3 regions of the Pseudoduganella sp. RAF53_2 genome follow, and region 1 is predicted to be linked to each of the others. Evidence: predicted binding sites of a transcription regulator. Region 1 holds the regulator's gene; each other region holds the start of a gene.
The links. The regulator sigma-54, encoded in region 1, starts transcription at its own class of promoters, with help from an activator protein. The targets are predictions, from matches to a motif close to TGGCANGNAANCTGCTTT.
Positions count from the first base shown of each region.

Region 2: AB4Z11_RS16975 (PEP-CTERM sorting domain-containing protein) is a predicted target of sigma-54. The motif match lies at 1,289-1,306, and genes of this name have one in related genera.
Region 3: AB4Z11_RS06960 (PEP-CTERM sorting domain-containing protein) is a predicted target of sigma-54. The motif match lies at 2,125-2,142, and genes of this name have one in related genera.

Region 1 covers NZ_JBFRDW010000050.1:6,769-17,249, reverse strand. Annotated here, with positions in the region: gene AB4Z11_RS05180 (MOSC domain-containing protein) at 1-593, shown strand, start outside; gene AB4Z11_RS05175 (DUF484 family protein) at 625-1,755, shown strand; gene AB4Z11_RS05170 (cation:proton antiporter domain-containing protein) at 1,825-3,804, opposite strand; gene AB4Z11_RS05165 (KpsF/GutQ family sugar-phosphate isomerase) at 3,885-4,907, shown strand; gene AB4Z11_RS05160 (KdsC family phosphatase) at 4,907-5,446, shown strand; gene lptC (LPS export ABC transporter periplasmic protein LptC) at 5,456-6,052, shown strand; gene lptA (lipopolysaccharide transport periplasmic protein LptA) at 6,074-6,673, shown strand; partial or broken gene AB4Z11_RS05145 (LPS export ABC transporter ATP-binding protein) at 6,676-7,303, shown strand; gene AB4Z11_RS05140 (RNA polymerase factor sigma-54) at 7,313-8,794, shown strand; gene hpf (ribosome hibernation-promoting factor, HPF/YfiA family) at 8,862-9,221, shown strand; gene AB4Z11_RS05130 (enoyl-CoA hydratase/isomerase family protein) at 9,334-10,419, shown strand; gene AB4Z11_RS05125 (Lrp/AsnC family transcriptional regulator) at 10,416-10,481, shown strand, end outside.
Region 2 covers NZ_JBFRDW010000274.1:1,795-7,191, reverse strand. Annotated here, with positions in the region: gene sigJ (RNA polymerase sigma factor SigJ) at 1-627, shown strand, start outside; gene AB4Z11_RS16975 (PEP-CTERM sorting domain-containing protein) at 582-1,247, opposite strand; gene AB4Z11_RS16970 (CHRD domain-containing protein) at 1,508-2,122, opposite strand; gene AB4Z11_RS16965 (RBBP9/YdeN family alpha/beta hydrolase) at 2,203-2,742, opposite strand; gene AB4Z11_RS16960 (ribonuclease T2 family protein) at 2,739-3,383, opposite strand; gene kynA (tryptophan 2,3-dioxygenase) at 3,380-4,216, opposite strand; gene kynU (kynureninase) at 4,223-5,397, opposite strand, start outside.
Region 3 covers NZ_JBFRDW010000075.1:852-6,248, forward strand. Annotated here, with positions in the region: gene AB4Z11_RS06955 (alpha-amylase family glycosyl hydrolase) at 1-1,916, opposite strand, end outside; gene AB4Z11_RS06960 (PEP-CTERM sorting domain-containing protein) at 2,181-2,735, shown strand; gene AB4Z11_RS06965 (MmcQ/YjbR family DNA-binding protein) at 2,747-3,103, opposite strand; gene AB4Z11_RS06970 (DUF6445 family protein) at 3,103-3,762, opposite strand; gene AB4Z11_RS06975 (DUF1697 domain-containing protein) at 3,808-4,323, opposite strand; gene AB4Z11_RS06980 (2Fe-2S iron-sulfur cluster-binding protein) at 4,349-4,633, shown strand; gene AB4Z11_RS06985 (TetR family transcriptional regulator) at 4,579-5,238, opposite strand; gene AB4Z11_RS06990 (O-methyltransferase) at 5,320-5,397, shown strand, end outside.

The sequences.
Region 1 (10,481 bases):
CCGATCCGGACACCGCGCCCACCTTGCAAGTGCAGGTGTGGGAAGACAGCGTGCTGGCCTACGATTGCGACGAAACCACCGCGACCTGGTTCAGCAGCTATCTCGGACTGCCGTGCCGCCTGGCGCGCTTCCACGTCAATGCCAAGCGCACCACCAGCGGCACCTGGACCAACGGCGAGCAGCATCCCACCCTGTTCTCGGACGGCTACCCGATCCTGGTGATCGGCACCGGCTCCCTGCAGGACCTCAACGAAAAACTGAGCAAGGCAGGCCGCGACCAGCTGCCGATGAACCGCTTCCGCCCGAACATTGTGGTGGGCGGTATCGAGCCTTTCGAAGAAGACTACACCGACACCTTCACCATCGGCGATGCCGTTCTGAAGCCGGTGAAACCTTGCCCGCGCTGCCCCATGCCCTCGATCGATCAGTGCACCGGCGAATTCGGCCCGGACCCAATGGATATTCTGCAAGGCTACCGCGCCAAGCCGGAAGTGGACGGCGGCATCTGCTTCGGCATGAATGTGGTAGTTCTGCAAGGCGAGGGCCAGCGTTTAAGGGTAGGTGAGGAAATCGGAGTTACACTGGCATTTTGATAGTTGCATCGAATCGGCGGGGCTGATGGACATGACGCAAAAAATCCCGGGCAAGGGGCCCAAGCAAACGGACCTGGCGGCAGAAAACCAGGCGCTGCGGGCGCGCATGGCTTACCTGATCGAACAGGCCGAACGCAATCACGCCATCATGATGCGCCACCAGGCTTTCGACCTGGAGATCGTCGGCGCCGCCAGCTTCCCTGAACTGATTGGCACTATTTTCCGCACGCTGCCCGTCATCTCGGACCTGAGTGCCGTTACCCTGAGCCTGATCGACGAGGATTCGGACATCCGCACCGTGATGGAAAAGCTGGGTGTGAACTTTGCAGATTTCCCGCAGCTGATTTTCGTGCCGGATGTCGATGCCCTGGGCTTCGAGCTGACGCCGCGCATGCCGCCCAAGCCGGAACTGGGCATGTTCGATCCTGAGCGCCACGGTGCGCAGTTCCCGGATAGCTCGCAGCGCCTGCAAAGCGTGGCCATCGTGCCACTGCTGCGTAACAAGCGCATCATCGGCAGCCTGAATCTGGGCAGCGTGGACCCGGCGCGCTTCTCGCCATCGCTGGGCACGGACTTCGTGGAGCATATGGCGTCCATCATCGCCATCTGCCTGGAGAACGTGATCTCCAATGAAATGTTGAAGTACATCGGCCTGACCGATTCGCTCACCGGCGTGTACAACCGCCGCTATGTGGACCGCCGCCTGCTGGAAGAGATCTCGCGCGCACGCCGCCAGGATTATCCGATCTCCTTCATGTACATCGACATCGACCACTTCAAGCGCGTCAACGACACCGTCGGCCACCAGGGCGGCGACGATGTACTGCGCGAGGTGGCCAACCGCATCAAGAACGAACTGCGCCTGTCGGACGCGCTGGCGCGTTTCGGCGGCGAGGAGTTTGTTGTCCTGCTGATCAATGCGGACCTGGAAAGCGCGGCCTTCGTGGCGGAACGCATCCGCGCCGGCATTGCTGCCAGCATGATCGATTTGTCGGGCGGCGTGAAGGTATCGATTACCGCTTCGGTGGGTGTGGCCAGTCTGGCGCAGACGCCGGCCGATGCCGATGTTGATGCCCAGGCGCAGGCGCTGATTGCCCACGCGGACGAAGCCTTGTACCAGGCCAAAGAAGGCGGCCGTAACCGCGTGATTCGCTACGGCTGATCACGCATGGCGGGTCAATGACCCGCCCTACGCAGTGGCGTATTGTAGGGCGGATCATCGATCCGCCGTTCAGGCCAAAAGATTATTCTCGGCGCGCGCTACGGCTTCGGCGGCGCCGCGCAGCACGATGACGTCGCCCGCCTCCAGCACCGTTTCTTCCGATACTTCCAGCCTTGCCTTGCCGCGCCGGATGGCCGTCACCTCGGCGCCGGTGTCGCCGAGATCGACCTCGCGTAGCGGCTTGCCGACGCAGGAAGCGCCATCGCCCAGCGCCACCGTATGCAGGCGCACCAGCTCCGACTCGTCGCCCGTATCGCTGGCGCCGTGGAAGTAGCCGCGCAGCGAGGCATAGCGTTCTTCGCGCGCGCGCTGCACGCGGTGCACCACGCGTCGTAGCGGCACGCCCAGCATCACCAAGGCGTGGGAGGCCAGCATCAGCGAGCCTTCCATCAGTTCCGGCACTACTTCAGCAGCGCCGGCGGCTTTCAGGCGGTCCAGGTCCGAATCGTCATGCGAGCGCACGATGACCGGCAGGGTAGGGGCCAGCTCATGCACCAGATACAGCACCTTCAGCGCCGAGGGCGTGCTGGCGTAGGTAATCACGATCGCTGAAGCGCGATAGATACCGGCTGCAATCAGCGATTCGCGCCGCGCCGCATCGCCGTAAGACACGTTGGCGCCGGCGCTCTGCGCTTCCTGCACGCGGGTCGGGTCCAGGTCCAGCGCGTGGTAATCGATATTCTCTTCGGCCAGCAGGCGCGCCAGGTTCTGGCCCGAACGGCCGAAACCCGCCACGATCACGTGCTTGTTGGTGGACATGGTGCGTGCCGCGATCTTGGTCAGGGTCAGCGACTGCATCATCCATTCGTTGGCGGAGAACTTCAGCACAATCTTGTCCGACTGCTCGATCAGGAAGGGCGCCAGCAGCATGGACAACACCATCGACGCCAGCACCACCTGCACCACAAAGGGATCGACCAGGCGCATGCCGCCCACCACGTTCAGCAGCACGAAGCCGAATTCGCCCGCCTGTGCCAGCGCCAGGCCGGTACGCATCGCCGTGCCGGTATTTGCACCGAACAGGCGCGCCAGGCCGGCGATCAGGCCGAACTTCAGCAGCACCGGACCGGCCAGCAGAAGCAGCACCAGCCACCAGTTTTCCAGCACGATGCGCACATTCAGCAGCATGCCGATGGTGATGAAGAAAAGCCCCAGCAGCACGTCGCGGAACGGTTTGATGTCCTCTTCCACCTGGTGCTTGTATTCGGTTTCGGAAATCAGCATGCCCGCCACGAAAGCGCCCAGCGCCAGGGACAAGCCGGCCTGCTCGGTGATCCAGGCCGCGCCCAGCGTGATCAGCAGGAGGTTCAACATGAACAGTTCCTGCGAGCGGCGTTTGACCACCACCGTGAACCACTTGCGCATCACGCGCTGGCCGATAAACAGCAGCAGCACCAGCACCACCGTGGCCTTGAAGCTCGCGAAGGCCAGCGTCGGCGCCAGGTTCTCGGGATTCTGCGCCAGCGCCGGGATCAGAATCAGCAGTGGCACCACGGCCAGATCCTGGAACAGCAGGATGCCCACGATATTGCGGCCGTGTTCGCGCTCCAGTTCCAGCCGTTCCGTGAGCATTTTGACCACGATCGCGGTGGACGACATGGCCAGCGCGCCGCCCAGGGCGAAGGAAGCCTGCCAGGTCAGGTGAATTGCCGGCGGCAGCACGAAATGCACCGCCCAGCCAAACAGCATGGTGACGGCAATGGTCAGCGCCACCTGCGCCATGCCCAGTCCGAACACGATGCGCCGCATCGACATCAGCTTGGGAAGCGAGAATTCCAGTCCGATGGAGAACATCAGGAACACCACCCCGAATTCGCCCAGCGAGTGGGTGGCTTCGCTCTCGGCGGCCAGGTTCAGGGCATTGGGACCGATCAGAATGCCGACTGCCAGATAGCCGAGCATCGGTGGCAGGTGCAGCATGCGGAAAGCGACCACGCCCAGCACGGCGCTGGCGAGCAGCAGGAGAGTCAGTTCGAGGGGCGAGAACATTTTGATCCTAGTCGACTTGGCACCGTTGTTTGTTGCGTCTGGCAAGTTTTTTGCTTTACCAATTCGGCTATACTTCCGGCATGAGTGTAACCGATGAAAAAACAATGCTGAAAGCTTTTGATGCCAAGACCGCAACCCGCGCACTGGAACTGGCGCGCGAGGCCCTGCAAATCGAGACGGACGCGCTGCGCGCCCTGCATGAACGCCTGGCGACCGACGAGTCCGTGGGCAAGGCCGTGTCGCTGTTGCTGAATTGCAAAGGTCGCGTCGTGGTGTCCGGCATTGGCAAGTCCGGCCATATCGGTCGCAAGATTGCTGCCACCCTGGCGTCCACCGGTACGCCGGCCCTGTTCGTGCACCCGGCCGAAGCGGCGCATGGCGACCTGGGCATGATCACGCCGGAAGATGCGGTGATCGCCATTTCCTATTCCGGCGAAGCGGCCGAACTGATGGCCATTCTGCCGGTCGTGAAGCGCATGGGCGGCGTGGTGATTTCGATGACCGGCAAGCCGGAATCGAGCCTGGCCAAGCTGTCGGACGTGCACCTGGACGTGTCGGTCGCCAAGGAAGCCTGCCCGATGAATCTGGCGCCGACCGCCTCCACCACCGTCACGCTGGCGCTGGGCGACGCGATCGCCGTGGCGCTGCTGGACCTGCGCGGCTTCAAGGAAGAAGACTTCGCCCGTTCGCATCCGGGCGGCGCCCTGGGCCGCCGCCTGCTGACCCATGTGCGCGACATCATGCGCACCGGCGACGCCATTCCGGCCGTGGGCCTGGATACCCGTCTGCCGGACGCGCTGCTGGAAATCACCCAGAAGGGCATGGGCATGACCGCCATCGTCGACGCGGACAACAAGCCGGTCGGCGTGTTCACCGACGGCGACCTGCGCCGCATGATCGAGAAGGTGCAGGATTTCGGCAAGGTGATCATCAAGGATGTCATGCATCTGAACCCGCGCAGCATCAACGCGGACAAGCTGGCCGTGGATGCCGTGGCCATCATGGAAGAATTCCGCATCAACCAGATGCTGGTCACCGACGAAGCGGGCAAACTGGTAGGCGCCCTGCACATCCACGACCTTACGCGCGCCAAGGTGATCTGATGAGCCGCCCCTACAATATGGACATCGTCAAGCGCGCCGCCAAGGTGCGCCTGATGATCTTTGACGTCGATGGCGTACTGACCGACGGCAGCCTGCATTACGGTGCCGACGGCGAGATGATGAAGACCTTCAATGTGCACGATGGCCTGGGCATCAAGCTGCTGCAGGAATCGGGTGTGCAGACCGCCATCATCAGCGCGCGCCGTTCGCCGCAGGTGACCGCGCGTGCCAAGGACCTCGGCATCGAATTCGTCCACCAGGGCGGCCACGACAAGCTGACGCCGTTCAAGGCCCTGCTGCAGCAACTGGGCCTGACCGAAGAGCAGGTCGGCTTCATCGGCGACGATGTGGTGGACCTGCCTATCCTGAGCCGCGTCGGTTTCGCCGTGAGTGTGCCGAACGGCCGCCCGGAAGTGCACAGCCGCGTGCATCACGTGACCCAGGCCAGCGGTGGCCGCGGTGCAGTGCGCGAGGTGTGCGAATTCGTGCTGCGCGCTCAGGGCAATTTTGAGCGCATCATGGCGCAATTCATGGTGTAAGGAAGCAGTATGCGCAACCAGAGGACCTCTCACCGTGTCAGGCTTTCGATCGGCATGATGCTGGCGCTGTTCGCAGCCGTCGGCACCTTCTGGCTGCTCGAACTGCTGAACCGCGAAGGCGAGGAAATGCAGGCGGCCGCCAAGCTCACGGAGCCTGACTACATCGTCGAGCGCTTCAGCTTTGTGCGTCTGAGCAAAGAGGGCAAGCCGGCGTATATCGTTTCCGGCGACAAGCTGACCCACCGCCCGATTGACGATTCGTCCGAGATCGACAAGCCCGTCGTGCGCAAGATCACGCCGGACCTGCCGCCAATGGACATTCACGCCAAAACGGCGCGCGTGGACGACAGCAATAGCCGCGTCAAGCTGGCCGGCAATGTGACCGCCGACCGCGCCGGCACCGAGACCGTAAAGAGCTTCAGCATGAAGACTGAAGCGATGACGATTTATCCGGACGAAGACCGGATGGAAACGGACCAGGCGTTCACCGCCACGTCCGGCAACGCCAAGCTGACAGGCACTGGCCTGAAGGTGAATAACGCCACCAGCCAGGCGGAAGTGAACCAGCGCATGCGCCTGGTGTATCCGCCTGCCCCTCAGCGTTGAGCAAGAATTTTCGGAGCATACATGAAAAAGAAACTGAGCAAGTTATTGCTGCTGTCCCTGCTGCCGCTGATGGGCCTGAACCTGGCCCGCGCGGAAAAGGCGGACTCCCTCAAGCCAACGGTGATCGAAGCCAATCAGGGCACCACGGATGAAGTGAAGCAGACCCGCACGCTGATCGGCGACGTGGTGCTGACCCGCGGCACGCTGCTGATGAAGGCAGGCCGCGCGCTGGTGACGGAAGATCCGCAGGGCTATCAGTACGTGACCTTCTGGGCGGCGCCGAACGCGCTGGCCACTTTCCGCCAGAAGCGCGATGGCGCCGGCGACCAGTGGGTCGAAGGCCAGGCCGAGCGCATCGAATACGACCAGAAGTCCGAACTGGTGCGCCTGATTTCCAAGGCCAAGGTCACGCGCCTGGAAGGCGCCAAGACCACCGATGAAGTTGAAGGTCCTTTCATTTCCTACGACAGCCGCAAGGAATTCTTCTCCGTGCAGAACTCCACCACGGGCGAGAGCAAGCAGGGCGGCGGCCGCGTGAAGATGGTGATCCAGCCTTCGCAAGCCAACGCACCAGCGCCTGCAACGCCGGTAACTCCAGCTACCACTCCGGCGGTCAAATGAATATGGCGGAGAACAATTGCAGCAGCACCCTGGTTGTCAAAGGTCTGCAAAAGACCTATGGCAAACGCCAGGTGGTGCATGACGTTTCGCTGCAGGTCGATTGCGGTGAAGTGGTAGGGCTGCTGGGACCAAACGGTGCCGGCAAGACGACGTCGTTCTATATGATCGTGGGACTGGTGGCATCCGACGCTGGCACCATCGATATCGGTGGCATCGATGTATCGAGCCTGCCGATTCACAAGCGCGCCACGCTGGGCCTGTCCTACCTGCCGCAGGAAGCTTCGGTGTTCCGTAAGCTGACCGTGGAAGAGAATATCCGTGCCGTGCTGGAGATCCAGTGTTGAGATTGCACGGGCTCTTGCCACTAACCCACGCTTCGTTCTTCTGGACGAACCTTTTGCCGGCGTGGACCCGATTGCCGTGATCGAAATCCAACGGATTGTGCGTTTTCTGAAGGAGCGCAACATCGGCGTCTTAATTACCGACCACAATGTGCGTGAGACGCTCGGCATTTGCGACCGCGCCTACATCATCAACCAGGGTTCGGTACTGGCTTCCGGCCGCCCTGACGACATTATTGCTGACGAATCCGTGCGCCGCGTCTACCTCGGCGAACACTTCCGGATGTAAGAAAGGCCCATGAAACAATCACTGCAACTGCGAACTTCGCAACACCTGGCGCTTACGCCGCAACTGCAACAGTCGATCCGCCTGTTGCAGCTGTCGACGCTTGAGCTGCACCAGGAGTTGGAGCAGCTGCTCAGTGATAACCCATTACTGGAGCGGCTGGACGATCCACTGGACAATTCCGTGCGCCTGCTGGCGGACGGCGCCATCAGCCAGGGCAGCGGCAATGGCGAAGCGCCGCCGCAAGAAAACGGCCAGGCTGCCAGCGAAGGCGGCGAGGGCGCGGAAGCACCTGCGGCCGACGGCGAGAGCTATGAAGGCAACGGCGAGGGCGATGCTGTTGACGACTGGAGCAATTCCTCCAGCAGCAAGTCGCCCGATGATGAAGACGGCCGTCCGCAACTGGAAGCCAGCGGCTGCACGCTGCGCGAGCATTTGCTGGAGCAGATGCGCGTGACCGTGCAGGAACCGCGCGACCGCGCGCTGATGGAAATCATCATCGATGCGCTGGACGAAAACGGCTACCTGGAAGAGCCGTTGGAAGAAATCCATGCGCGTCTGCCGGAAGAGCTGGAAATCGAACTGGAAGAATTGCGTACGTCGCTGGCGCTGCTGCAGACTTTCGATCCCATTGGCGTGGGCGCGCGCAATGCGTCCGAGTGCCTGGCGCTGCAAATCAAGCGCTTGCCGAACATCCCGCTGGTAACGCGCCGCATGGCGCTATGCATCGTCGAGAAGCACCTGGCCTGGTTCGCCCAGCGTGAATTCAACAAGCTGAAAAAAGCCCTCGACTGCGACGACGAAGACCTGCGTGAAGCGCAGGCCGTGATCCGCCAGTGCAATCCGCATCCGGGCGCTGAATTTGCGTCAGACGTGTCAGACTACGTGGTGCCTGACGTGATCGTGAAGAAGGGGCGCAACGGCTGGATCGTCATGCTGAACAATGATGTGATGCCGCGCCTGCGTGTGAATGCGCTGTACGCCAGCCTGCTCAAGCAGGGCAAAGGCGAGAGCCAGATGAGCGCACAGCTGCAGGAAGCCAAGTGGCTGATCAAGAATATGCGCCAGCGTTTCGATACGATTTTGCGCGTTGCACAAGCGATCGTTGAAAGGCAGAAGAACTTTTTCAGTCATGGTGCAGTTGCCATGAGACCCCTTGTGTTGCGTGAAATAGCTGATACACTGGGACTACACGAGAGCACTATTTCTCGGGTAACAACTCAAAAATATATGCTCACCCCGCATGGAATGTTTGAGTTGAAGTACTTTTTTGGCAGCCACGTCGCAACCGAAGCCGGGGGTGAAGCTTCCTCTACTGCGATCCGTGCGCTGATCGTGCAATTGACAGGAGCTGAAGACCCTAAAAATCCTTTATCCGACAGTAAGATTGCGGACATGCTGGGAGAACAGGGCATGGTGATTGCGCGACGTACTGTTGCCAAGTATCGCGAAGCTCTGAAAATTCCTCCCGTTAGCCTCCGCAAGTCTTTGTAGTGCACGGTTCCGCTGCACGCCACCAGCGTGTACGAACTAGTAAGCGACATCATCTTTAGGAGTGTGTATGAATCTCACCATCAGTGGACATCATGTCGAAGTGACCCCAGCGATTCGCGAGTACGTGCAGAACAAGCTGGAGCGGGTTAAGCGCCATTTCGATCAAGTGATTGATATTGCTGTCATCCTGACTGTAGATAACCTCACCGAGAAAGAAAAACGTCAAAAAGCGGAGATCAATCTGCGTATGTCGGGTAAGACTGTGTATGTGGAGAGCCTGTCGCAAGACCTGTATGCCGCCATCGATACGCTGATCGACAAACTGGACCGCCAGGTCATGAAGTACAAGGCCCGCGTCCAGAATCACAACCACGAAGCGATCAAGCATATCCCGGACACTTACGAAGCACCTGTCACCGTCATGTAAAGGAGTGGCGGGACAATCAAACTAAGGGCGCATCTGGCGCCCTTTTTTGCGCCCCGCGCCGCTGGCTGTGGCGCGATAAAATAAACAATATTAATTATTTAGTATCTTGTTCATGAGCGAATACGTCCACACCCAAGTCAGCAACGGCACCGGCTTCATCACCCTCGACCGCCCCAAGGCTCTGAACTCCCTTTCCCTCGACATGGTGCGCGCCATTACTCAGGCGCTGCTGGCCTGGCGCGAGGACGCAGACGTGGCTGCGGTGGTGATCCGCAGCAGCAGCGAGAAAGCGCTGTGCGCGGGTGGCGATATCCGCTTCTTCCACGATGTCGGCCAGAAAACGCCGCAGGGCGACAGCGCGCTGCTGGAAGATTTCTTCACCGAGGAATATGCACTAAATCATTTAATCCATTTCTACCCCAAGCCATACATTTCGCTGATGGACGGCGTGGTGATGGGCGGCGGCATGGGCATCGCGCAGGGCGGGCCGGATTGCGGCGTGCGCATCGTGACCAGCCGCACCAGGATGGCCATGCCGGAAGTGAACATCGGGCTGTTCCCGGACGTGGGCGGCAGCCATTTCCTGTCCCACGCGCCGGGCGCACTGGGCATGTGGCTGGGCCTGACCGGCCTGACCGTCGGCGCCGCCGATGCGCTCTACCTGGGGCTGGCCGATCATTTCGTGCCGGAAGCCGAATGGCGCACCCTGGGCGCGCTGATCGATGCTTCCCACGGTTCGGCTCAGCAGGAGGCCATCGCGGCCTTTGCAGCCCCGTTAAAGACCTTGGCGGGGCAAAGCGAACTGGAAGCTCAGCGTTCGCTCATCGATCGCCATTTCTCGGCCGGCAGCGTGACCGCCATCATGGATTCTCTGCGTGGCGACGCCGATCCGTTCGCACAAAAATCATTGAGCGCGATGGCCCAGCGCTCGCCGATCATGATGTGCGTCACCCACGAATTGCTGCGCCGCGGCACGACCCTTGGCGTGGCCGATTGCCTGCGCATGGAACGCAATCTGGTACGACGTAATTTCGAGCATGGCGAAATCCTGGAAGGCGTACGCGCCCTGGTGATCGACAAGGACAATGCCCCGCGCTGGAATCCGCCAACGCTGGCCGAGGTCACGCCGGAAATGGTGGCGCGCTTCTTCGAGCCGTGCTGGCCCGATTACGCTCACCCGCTGCGTCACCTCGCATGAGGGAGCTGGACCGGATCGACCGCGCGATCCTCAACATCCTGCAGGAAGACGCTGCCACGCCG
Region 2 (5,397 bases), on a different contig from region 1:
TTCTGGCTGCCGGAACCTATGATCGAGCCGTTGGATGAGCACACGCCGGAGGCGCAGGCGGAACTGGCGAGCGACCTGTCGGTGGCCTTCATGTGGGTGCTGGAGCGGCTGTCGCCGGAAGAGCGCGCGGCTTTCCTGATGCGCCAGGTCTTCGATTACGACTACGCCGAAGTGGCCGAGATGCTGGGCAAGAGCGAAGCGGCCTGCCGCCAGATGGTGAGCCGCGCCAGCGACCGCGTGCAGCAGGAGAAAGTGCGCTTCGAAGTCAGCCGCAACGATCACCAGCAGCTGCTGCAGCGCTTCGTGGCCGCCATCAACAGCGGCCAACAGGATGCGGTGCGCGCCTTCATCGCAGACGATATGCAATTCGTGGGCGACGGTGGCGGCAAGATGCCGGCCTTCCCCCAGGTGGTGCGCGATCCGGACCTCATTGCAGGCTTGTACGCCAAGTTCTCGCAGGCCGGCAAAACCGAATACCGCCTGGTCCTGCTCAACGGCCAGCCCGGCCTGCTGCGCTACATCGGCGGCAAACTGGAGTCGGTGCAATACATCGAGTCCGACGGCCAGCAAATCAAAGGCTTCTACGTCATTCGCAATCCGGACAAGCTCGCCGCCATACTCGCCTGAGCCGGCGCTGGCTTGCGCCGGCCGAAGCCGAGTGCGGCCAGTCCAATGCCGGACAATAAGAACGAGGTGGGCGCCGGAACCGCGGCGGGGCCGCTTAGCGAAAAGTCCATTGCCGCGCCGTTGCTGGCCAGTGTCCAGGTGGGTGTCGTGCCGAAGAAGTTATTTGTCTGCATGGAATTGCCGCCCACACCGACCTGATCACCCCACAACCAGCTGGAAGTATTGTTGAAGATGGAAAGCCAGTGCACCGTGTTAGCCGGGACCATCAACGGCGTGACGTCGACCGTGTAGTCGAAATATGCGCCGGCTGCCGTGCGGGATACGGCAGCCAGTGTGAGTGCGGCGCAATTGCCGGGCGCGCCCGCCACATCGTCGCAGAGATAGATTTGAAAAGCATCGGCGGGCAGCGCTCCATCCAGGTAGCGGCCACTCCAGTGGACGTCAGCGATCGTGTTTTGTCCCGGCGCCAGGGTGAAGTCATCGGCGAGAATTTGGCCTGCCCCAAGATCTGAAAATGGAAAATTGGTGGGCGGATGGGCGCCGTTGTCGAAGATGGTGTCGGCCATCGCTGGCACGCCACAAAAGAGCATTGGCAACAGCAGCAGGATTGGCGTTTTCATGGCGGATTCTCCCAAAAGCCGGGCACATGCCCGTTTCCCGCCACGCATTTATCGTGCCGCCTCTATCCGCCGCAGGCGCGCATGCCAGGCAATCCGGGATTGCACACAATCCGGTGTCGAGTTGTAAGATCCGCCGACGTATCCCAAACCGCCGGCCCGGTAAGTCTAACGGGCCGTGTGCGGGCGGCCCGCAGTGGGAGGAGGCAATGCGCGCCATCCCCACTGCGAGCCTTCGGGCGAGACCCCGTAATCCATGCCGTTTAATCCTTCCGCTTGGCTCTACGGCGTCCGATCGCAAGTACGGCGGGTATGCCCAGCAGCAGCATGCCTGCCATGCCTGGCTCAGGGACTGGTGCGGTGGGAGCCGTCAGGAAACCACGGATTTCCCCACCCGGATACGCTGAGCTGTGGATGTTGAAGTAGGAAGTACCACTGTTCAGGCCAGTCAGCAGTGTGGATTCCGCTGTGCTGGTCGAGCCGCCGTTCGCCGTCAGGAATGCGGAATTCCAGAACGAGGACGCCGACGTATCGAACGTGTGGTCATACGTGCCGGCCGTCACCCCCGTGGGGAAATCCGTGAAGGCGGGCACCATGGTCGCGACGCCAGCCGAACCGCTGCCGGCATCCGCCGTGCAGCAATGGATGTGCGAAGCGGTGGTCGTACCGTCCAGTCCCGCAAAGATGCTTTGCACCCGCAGGCTGTGCGTGTCGATGTCGAAGGTCACAATTGCTGCGCCGATAGCGGACGAGCTATTTGGCGTGACCTCGGAAGCGCCGTTGAGATTGGCGGTGTAAGTGAGGGGATCAGCCCAGGCGCCCCCGCAGGCGGCGCTGATGGCCAGCAGAGCTAGCCCTTTTGCAAACACAGGTTTCATCGCAGTCTCCTTTCATCGAAAGCGAGGCTGGCATTGTCCTGCCATGAAGGCAGGCCCGTGCGCACGATACGACGAGGAAGTTAGCGTTGCGTCTTAGAACAAAGGTCCAGCAGCAAGCTTTCGCCTTCCGGCCAAGGGCCGAAACCGGCGTCGCCATTGATGTGTCCTGCCGGGCCGATCACGTGCAACACGCTGCCCCAGGCTTCGGCGAACTGGCGTGCGCGCCGCTCGCTGACGTAGATGTCGTCGCTGCTGGCCACGACCACCGAAGGGAAGGGCAGGCGCTGCAGCTGCATCGGCTGGAAGCCTGTGGTGCAGGCCGGATAGGACGGCGCATCGACGTCGCTTGGCGCCACCAGGAAGGCGCCGGCGACGCGGTGCTTGCTGTTGGACTGTGCCCACCACGTCACCAGCGTACAGGACAGGCTGTGCGCCGCCAGCACAGGCGGCTCGCTGCATGCGGCAATCGCCGCATCGAGTTCGCGTACCCACTCTTCACGGTCAGGCGTTTCGAAATCGCGATGCGCCACGCGGCGCCAGCCGTGCTTGCGTTCCCAGTGCGTTTGCCAATGCTGCGGGCCTGAATCCCACAGGCCGGAGAGAGTAAGGACAGTCGTCATCGTACGTTTTTAAGGAGGAAGGAAGCCTGGCCGCAGCTTTTCTGCGAGCGCTTGATTTCGTCCATCGCGCAGCTGCGCGACGCGCCGTCCTTGCTGTAGCAGGCATGGGCTTCGCGCAGGAAGCGTCCGCCGCCGGTGCAGAAAGGCAGCACGGAATCCCTGGCCAGCCAGGGGTTGGCTTTCTTGAAGGCGTCTTCAAACTGGCCGGGCGTAACGCGCACCGGCTGCGAAGGGCGCTGGAATTCGGCCGGAATCTTGAGGCCTTCCTTCAGGCGAGCCGACAAGGTCAGATAATCCTGCGGCGCCAGGCCGGAGCAGGTGCCGTGCTTTTGCCACTCATGGATGATCAGCTTGGGCGCGGGATAGAGATCGGCATAGCGGTCGCGTACGTCGGCCGGCAGCTTCTGGCGCGAGCAGGAATCTGGATAGCCTTTCTCGAACTGCGGCCACAGGCCATGCAGCACAAAGCCCAGCTGGCGGCCGCTCGCGCACTGCACCGGATCGTCGCGGCTGGCGCAGTATTCCGGCGACCAGCTGAGGGACATGGCGTAGTAATCGAATTGACCGGGCCGATCGTCGCGCGCGAAGGCGGACGAAGCGAGCAGGCTGGCGGCGGCGAGAAGGGCGATGCGGATTTTCACAGGGCGGTCCTCAAGGCGAACAGTTCAGGGAAGAGTACCACGTCCAGCATCTTGCGCAGATAGCTCACGCCGGCTGTGCCGCCGGTGCCGGTCTTGAAGCCGATGATGCGCTCCACGGTGGTCACGTGGCGGAAGCGCCAGAAGCGGAAAGCGGTTTCCATATCCACCAGCTTTTCGGCCAGCTCGTACAGCGCCCAGTATTTGGTGGTGTCGCGGTAGACCTCCAGCCAGGCTTCCTTCACCGATTCGTCGGCGCTGGTTGGCAGGGTCCAATCGCCGTTCAGGCGTGCGGCGTCGATCTTCAGGCCGTGGCGGGCCAGCAGGCGCACGGCTTCGTCGTACAGCGAAGGCGCGCGCAGGGCCTGGTCCAGCGCCGCGTGGGTTGGCGTGTGCTCGTGTACCGCCAGCATATTGGCGTTCTTGTTCCCGAGGATGAATTCGATCTCGCGGTACTGGTGCGACTGGAAGCCGGAGGAAGCACCCAGGTAAGGGCGGATCGCCGTGTATTCAGGCGGCGTCATGGTTGCCAGCACATCCCAGGCATGCACCAGCTGGTCCATGATGCGGGCCACGCGGGCCAGCATCTTGAAGGCCGGCGGCAGGTCGTCGCGGCGCAGATGGTCGCAGACGGCATGCAGCTCGTGCAGCATCAGCTTCATCCACAGCTCGCTGGTCTGGTGCTGCACGATGAACAGCATCTCATTGTGATTGGGCGAGAGCGGATGCTGGGCGTTCAGGATCTGGTCCAGGCCCAGGTAGTCTCCGTAGCTCATGGACTTGCTGAAGTCCATCTGGGCGCCATGCCATTCGGCGGGTTTCTTTGGTTCGGTCATGATGTTTCAGGTTACAGCGCCGCGCTTGGCGGCAATATCGTAGGCTTTGTCGTCGAGGATCTGCTTCAGGATTTCCACCGCATCCCACACGTCGGCAAAGCTGGTATACAGCGGGGTGAAGCCGAAGCGCATGATTTCCGGCTCGCGGTAGTCGCCGATCACGCCGCGTGCGATCAGGGCCGCCATCACGGCGTAGCCATGCGGGTGCGTGAAGCTGACCTGGCTGCCGCGCTGTGCGTGGTGGCGCGGCGTGACCAGCCCAAGCGGATGGCCGGAGCAGCGCTGCTCCACCAGGGCGATGAACAGGTCGGTCAGTGCCAGTGATTTTTCGCGGATGGCGGACATGGTGGTTTGCGCGAAGACGTCCAGGCCGCATTCCACCATCGCCAGCGAGGTCACGGGCTGGGTGCCGCACAGGGCGCGGCCGATGCCTTCGGTCGGCGCGAAGTCCGGCGCCATGGCGAAAGGATTGGCGTGGCCCCACCAGCCGGATAGTGGATGGGCGAACCTGGCCTGGTGGCGCTTGGGCACCCAGATGAAGGCCGGCGAGCCGGGACCGCCGTTCAGGTATTTATAGGTGCAGCCGACCGCGAAGTCGGCGCCGCCTGCATGCAGATCCACCGGCACCGCGCCGACGGAATGGCACAAGTCCCAGACCATGACGGCGCCATGCTGGTGGGCGAGGGCGCTGACGGCTGCCATATCGTGCTGGTAGCCGGTGCGGTAGTTCACGTGGGTCAGCATGAGGACGGCGGTGTCCGGGCCGATGGCCGTGTGCAGCTCGTCCGGCGAGTCGATCAGCTTGACCCGGTAGCCCTGGTTCAGCCAGCCGGCCAGGCCCTGCGCCATATATATATCAGTCGGGAAATTGCTGCGCTCGCTGACGATGGTGCGGCGGCCGGAGCCGTCCTGCAGCTTGATGGCGGCGGCCAGGGCCTTGAACAGGTTGATTGAGGTGGTGTCGGTGACCACCACTTCGCCTGCCTCGGCGCCGACCAGCGGGGCCAGCTTGTCGCCCAGGCGCTTGGGCATGTCGAACCAGCCGGCGGTATTCCAACTGGTAATCAGGTCTTTGCCCCACTCCTTGGCGATGACTTCGGTGGCGCGGGTGAGGGCGGCTTTCGGGCGGGCGCCCAGAGAGTTGCCATCCAGATAAATCACGCCGGCGGGGAGGTCGAATT
Region 3 (5,397 bases), on a different contig from region 1:
AGCGCCGCATGGGCTTTGCGGAAGGCCACCAGGCCTTTGGCGAAAGCCTGGAAATTGCTCTGGTCCGTGGTCCAGCTCCAGTTCTGCCAGGTGGCGGTGGAATCCAGGTTGTAGGGATTGTTGTTGCAGTTGATGGAGCGCAGTGCTTCGTCGCCGCCAACGATCATGGGCGTACCGCCGGACAGCAGCATCAGCGCCAGGCCGTTACGCGCTGCCTTGCGCTGGTCCGCCGCGATACCGCCCTGGTCCCAGCTATTGTTATTGTCCTCGCCGCCGTCGCTCGGGCCGTACGGCCAGGCCTGGCTGTTGTTCTTGGTATTACAGCTGTAGAGATCCTTGAGCGTGAAGCCATCATGAGCAGTAAGGAAGTTCACCGAGTTCCACGGCTTGCGGCCATCATCGCCATACAGATCGGAAGAACCGGAGAAGCGCGTCGCCATGGTGCCCGTCGTGACAGCCGCCACACCCAGCTTGTTCTGGCTCTGGCGCACCATGTCGCGGTACATGCCGTTCCATTCGGCCCAGCCGACCGGGAAGCCGCCCACCTGATAGGAATTGCCGCCGATGGCCCAAGGCTCGGCAATCAGGTCGACACCGCTGCCGCCGCCGGCAGGACGCGGCGGCAGTTCGGCCACGATGCGGTTCAGGGCATTGCCGCTGTCGGTCTTGTCGAAGTTGTAGCAGCCATGCTGGCAGGTGTTGCCCAGCACGGAAGCGAGGTCGAAGCGGTAGCCATCCACGCCCAGCGTATCGCGCCAGTAGGCCAGAGAATCGACGATCAGGTTTTGCGCCACGGTGTTGCGGGTGTTGTAGTTGCCGCCGACGCCGGTGTTGTCCCACGGACCCTGGAAGTCGCTGGTGAGTGAGTAATAAGTCGGGTTATCCAGGCCGCGCATGCCGCAGATGTTGTAGGTGGTCTTGTCGCTGCTGTTCCAGGGGCCGCCCTCGCCCGTGTGGTTGTAGACCACGTCGATGTAGACCTTGATGCCGTTGTCGTGGAAGGTCTTCACCATTTCCTTGAACTCGCGGGTCGGGCCGCCGGCTGTCTGGTCGGCGCTGTAGCGGCGGTCCGGCGCGAAGTAGCCCAGGGTCATATAGCCCCAGTAGTTATCGCCCGTATCGGAATTCGGATCGGCATCGTTGGTGTCGTTCTGGGTTTCCTGCACCGGCAGGAATTCGACCGCCGTCACGCCCAGGCTGGCGAGGTAAGGCGCCTTCAGTCCAGCGCCTTTGTATGTGCCGCGATAGGCAGCGGCGATGCTGCTGTCATTCTTCGTCAGGCCGCGCACATGGGCTTCATACACGATGTCGTCCTTGAAGGCGCGCGTGGGCTTGGTGCCGATGGATTGCGTATCGCCCTGCAGCACGATGCCTTTTGGTGCGCTGCTGCCGCTGTCGATATTGCGATACAGGGAACCGCTGGCGTAGATGGTGCTGTTGCTCATCGTCGCCGTGGTCGGATCGTGGCTGATTTCCAGCGCATACGGATCGGTCAGCAGCTTGTTCGGATTGAAGCGGTTGCCGCTGGCATCCACGTCGCTGATGAAGCCGACGGCGGTGCCCTTGGTCCAGCCGGCGTTGTAGGGCCAGTTCGGTCCCCAGGCACGATAGCCGTAGTAGACGGTGCCGGTGATGCCGTAGCCGGCAAGCTGGCTGGCGGTCACGTTCAGGCTCCAGATATTGCCGGCGCCCAGRGTCATCGGCAGGTGCACCTTTTCCTGCTGGCCGGTGGCGGCGCTGTACAGGTAAAGCTCGATGCGCGTGGCGCGGCTGGAGTAGATCTTGAAGTTGATGCTGGACTTGGTGGCGTCGTAGGCGGCGCCGAGGCTACTCGGATTGATGGCGGAATAAGCGGCGGGGCTGGCCAGCAAGGCACAGCCGAGCAGCATCGCGCCCAGGGCAGGACGGAAGTGCATGCGTTGTCTCCTAATTTATGTATTTTTGCTACGGAGTAGCCAGCCGATCCTGCGCCCGGACTAGCGCGAAGTCAATCGCGCGCACGCAACACTTTAGTAGTTTGACTACAAATGACGCCGTGGTCGAGTGTCGGAAATATTTACAGTTTTGCAGCAATGTTTCATGCTTGCGAGAATTTTTTATTACCAATCAAGCATTTATGTTAATTGGCATGTAACTTGCTTTTCCTCGTCGCATTATTTTTGCAAACGAGGAGATCGAGAATGAAACAATTGAAGAACCTGGCTGCTGCCCTGTGCCTTGCCGCTGCACCACTCGCGGCTTTCGCCAGCCCACTGGGACTGGACTGGACCGTCACGCACACCGGCGATATGTACAACGGCGCTGCGAACAGCACGACCGACACCTCCGGCGACCTGCTGGTGTACGGCTACACCTCGCCAGGCAGCCACGGCGTGTTCAATCAGCACTATGAGTTCACGACTGTTGCGGCTGACGATGGCGTGCTGAACCTGGAACTGGACTGGAGTTCTTTCGCTGCCTGGTACCACTCGTACACCAGCCTGTACCTGAAGACCGACGATGGCCTGAAACTGCTGTCCACTAACAACTGGGCGAACCACGACAAAATCTTCACCTCGCTGAACGTCACCGCCGGCCAAACCTGGGGCTTCGTAGTCGACGCCGGCAACAACGACCTGAATGGTTCCGTGAATGGCTTCCTGGGCGTGAACGCCGTACCTGAGCCGATTTCGCTGGCCCTGTTCGGTCTGGGCGCTGCCGCCCTGGGCGCCGCACGCCGCCGCCGCGCAGTGTAAGACGGCTCTCTTCAGCCGTTAATGGCGCGCTGCTGCGCCTTGCTTAGGCTGGAGAGCGCTTTGTTGTAGGACCAGGTCACCAGCTCCGCGAGGTAGTCCGCCGGAAAGCGGTGTACTTCAACGACAGTGACCCAGTGATAGCGCGCCATGTAGCGCGCGGGCTTCACGCCCGGCATGCCGGTCAATTCCAGGAAGCGGTCCGGCGTGACGCGGAAGCTGAAGCGCCAGCGTTCCGGTTCGCTGGTCTTGAAGTAAGCGAAGGTCTTGCCGCCGACTTTCATGCTCAGCACATTCACGGGCGGCGCATGCAGCAATTCCGTGGCGCCCTGCAAACCCAGGCAATACGCCTTGACGGCATCGACATCCATCAGGCCATCCAGAAGAAAACGACTGTCAGGCGCTTGTCTGTGTGGTCGAAACCGAAATAGCCGCTGGCGGAATGAACCAGGTTGGCGCGGTACAGCAGGATGCGGTTGAAGCGGTTTTCAACGCGTACGTCTTCCTGCCAGGCGTCGAGCGGCAAGCCTTTCACGCCAAGCGCTTCACGCAGATTGGTATGTGGCGGCATGCACAGATTGCCACCCAGCGCGCCGTTTGCATGGCGCTGGCGGTAGAAGGACGTGCCGCAATCCGGGTCGGGATCGGGCGTCAGATAAATCACGCAGGCATAGCGGCACAATTTGCGCGAGTCGGTGTGCGGACGCGCACCGGAATCGGCCATGCCCACCAGTTGCGCGTAGTTGTGATTCAGCGAGGTGCCTTCCGGCGTGGACTCCAGCCACAGCTTCTTCGCGCCCGTCACCTTCTTCACCCATGCTTCCACGTAATCCAGCTCGGACGGCAGCAGCGCCTTTGGCGAGCGCTTGCCTGGCCACGGTTCGTTGGCATAAGGCGCGCCCAGTTCCCAGTATTGCTGCGTGTAGCAACGCTCGGAGATCTCCTCCGCATTCGGCAGGAAATTGTCTTCGACCCAGTAGTCGCGCCCCAGCTGGGGCTTGCGATAAGTCAGATTGGGCAGCTTCTGCATGGCGTCGGCGGTGCTGGATAGTGGGAGCTGAAGGATAGCACTGCTTTAAGCCGCCGCACACTTGCGCACCGTATCCCAGGTGCGGGTTGTGATCTCGGAGCCAAAAGTTTTTTCAATCAGGCGCATGAAGACCGGACCATCGGCACTGGGAACGTAGGCCGAGAACACCTCCTTGCCCTGCACGCACACAATCTGGGCACCGCTCATATTCACCGGCAGCGCCGTCTTTGGCTGTGGCGTATCGCGCAGGAAGCTCACCACCCGCTTGGCCTCCGGCGGTACGCCGTGATCCGCGTAAGGGTCGCCCGCCAGTATCGCATTCAAATGCTGCGATGAGCGCACGATGGTGTAGAAGCTGCGGCCCAGCACCTCCTGCATCGCCTTCTCGGCCTTGCGTTCCAGCGCGCTCTCCGTGCTGGAGCGTGCATCAAAGGCCACATTGCCGCTGGAGAGCAGCGTCTTCACGTTGGTAAAACCCGCGTGCTCAAACGCGGCCTTCACTTCCGGCATTTTGGCATTCATGGGACTGACACCGCGAAGCAGCGCGACGTAACGAGGCATGTAAAATTCCTTGCTGGAGGTGTAAATGTTTAAGGTAGCAGTTGAACCAAGGGGATTATCGTTCGAGACGGACGAGGAATCCACTCTCTTGATATCGGCCCTGCGTGCAGGCCTGACGATGCCGCATTCCTGCCGCAATGGCACCTGCCGCACCTGCATCTGCAAGCTGCGCAGCGGCAGCGTGCACTATCGCATTGAGTGGCCGGGCCTGAGTTTCGACGAAAAGAACGACGGCTACATCCTGCCCTGTGTGGCTTACGCGGACTCCGATCTGGTTCTCGACGCGCCCGCCGCGAGACTGGTGAGATAAGCGCATAGCATATCGGCCATGGCATCCGAATAGGTGCTGATTTCCTTCACGGTGCGCGGCTTCTCCGAGAAATCCTTGCCGACTGCGCTGAGCGTAGTGGTCACCAGATCACCAGCCAGGGCGCGTTTGGCAGGCGCGACATGCGGCAGGACCTCCTTCATGAACGCTTCGATGGCGTGGTGGCCGGCGTCCCTGGCCTGCGTCGCCTCAGGCGCATCACGGTAGAACGGCGCAGCATCGTCCAGCGCCGTACGTACCTCGGCTTCATCGCACTCGGACCTGACGAAAGCGTGGACCAGCACACGCAGCCTTTCCAGCGGCGGCTTTTGCGCATCCTGCAGGATAGCGCACAGCATGTCCGTGGTCTGCTTCCACTCGTCGCTTTGCAGCCGGAACAGAATCGACGCCTTGTTCGGGAAGTATTGGTAGATCGAGCCCACACTCACTCCGGCCCGCTCCGCGACCCGCGTGGTGGTGAACCGGTGGGCACCCTCTTTGGCCAAAACCTGAATAGCTGCTTCAAGAATCGCTGAAACGAGTTCGGTCGAGCGGACCTGTTTCGGCTTGCGGCGCGAGGAAATGGGGGCTTTCTGGCGGTCGGTCATGGTCGGTGTCGGTAACGCGAATATGAAATGTGAAGGATTATTCATATTATTACCGCTCTTACTTCAGAAAGGAATCACCCCATGACCACCCTCACCACTTCACCTGTTGCGCCCCTGCTGCACAACCTGTTCGAAGAGGCCGACGCAATGAGTCCGCTG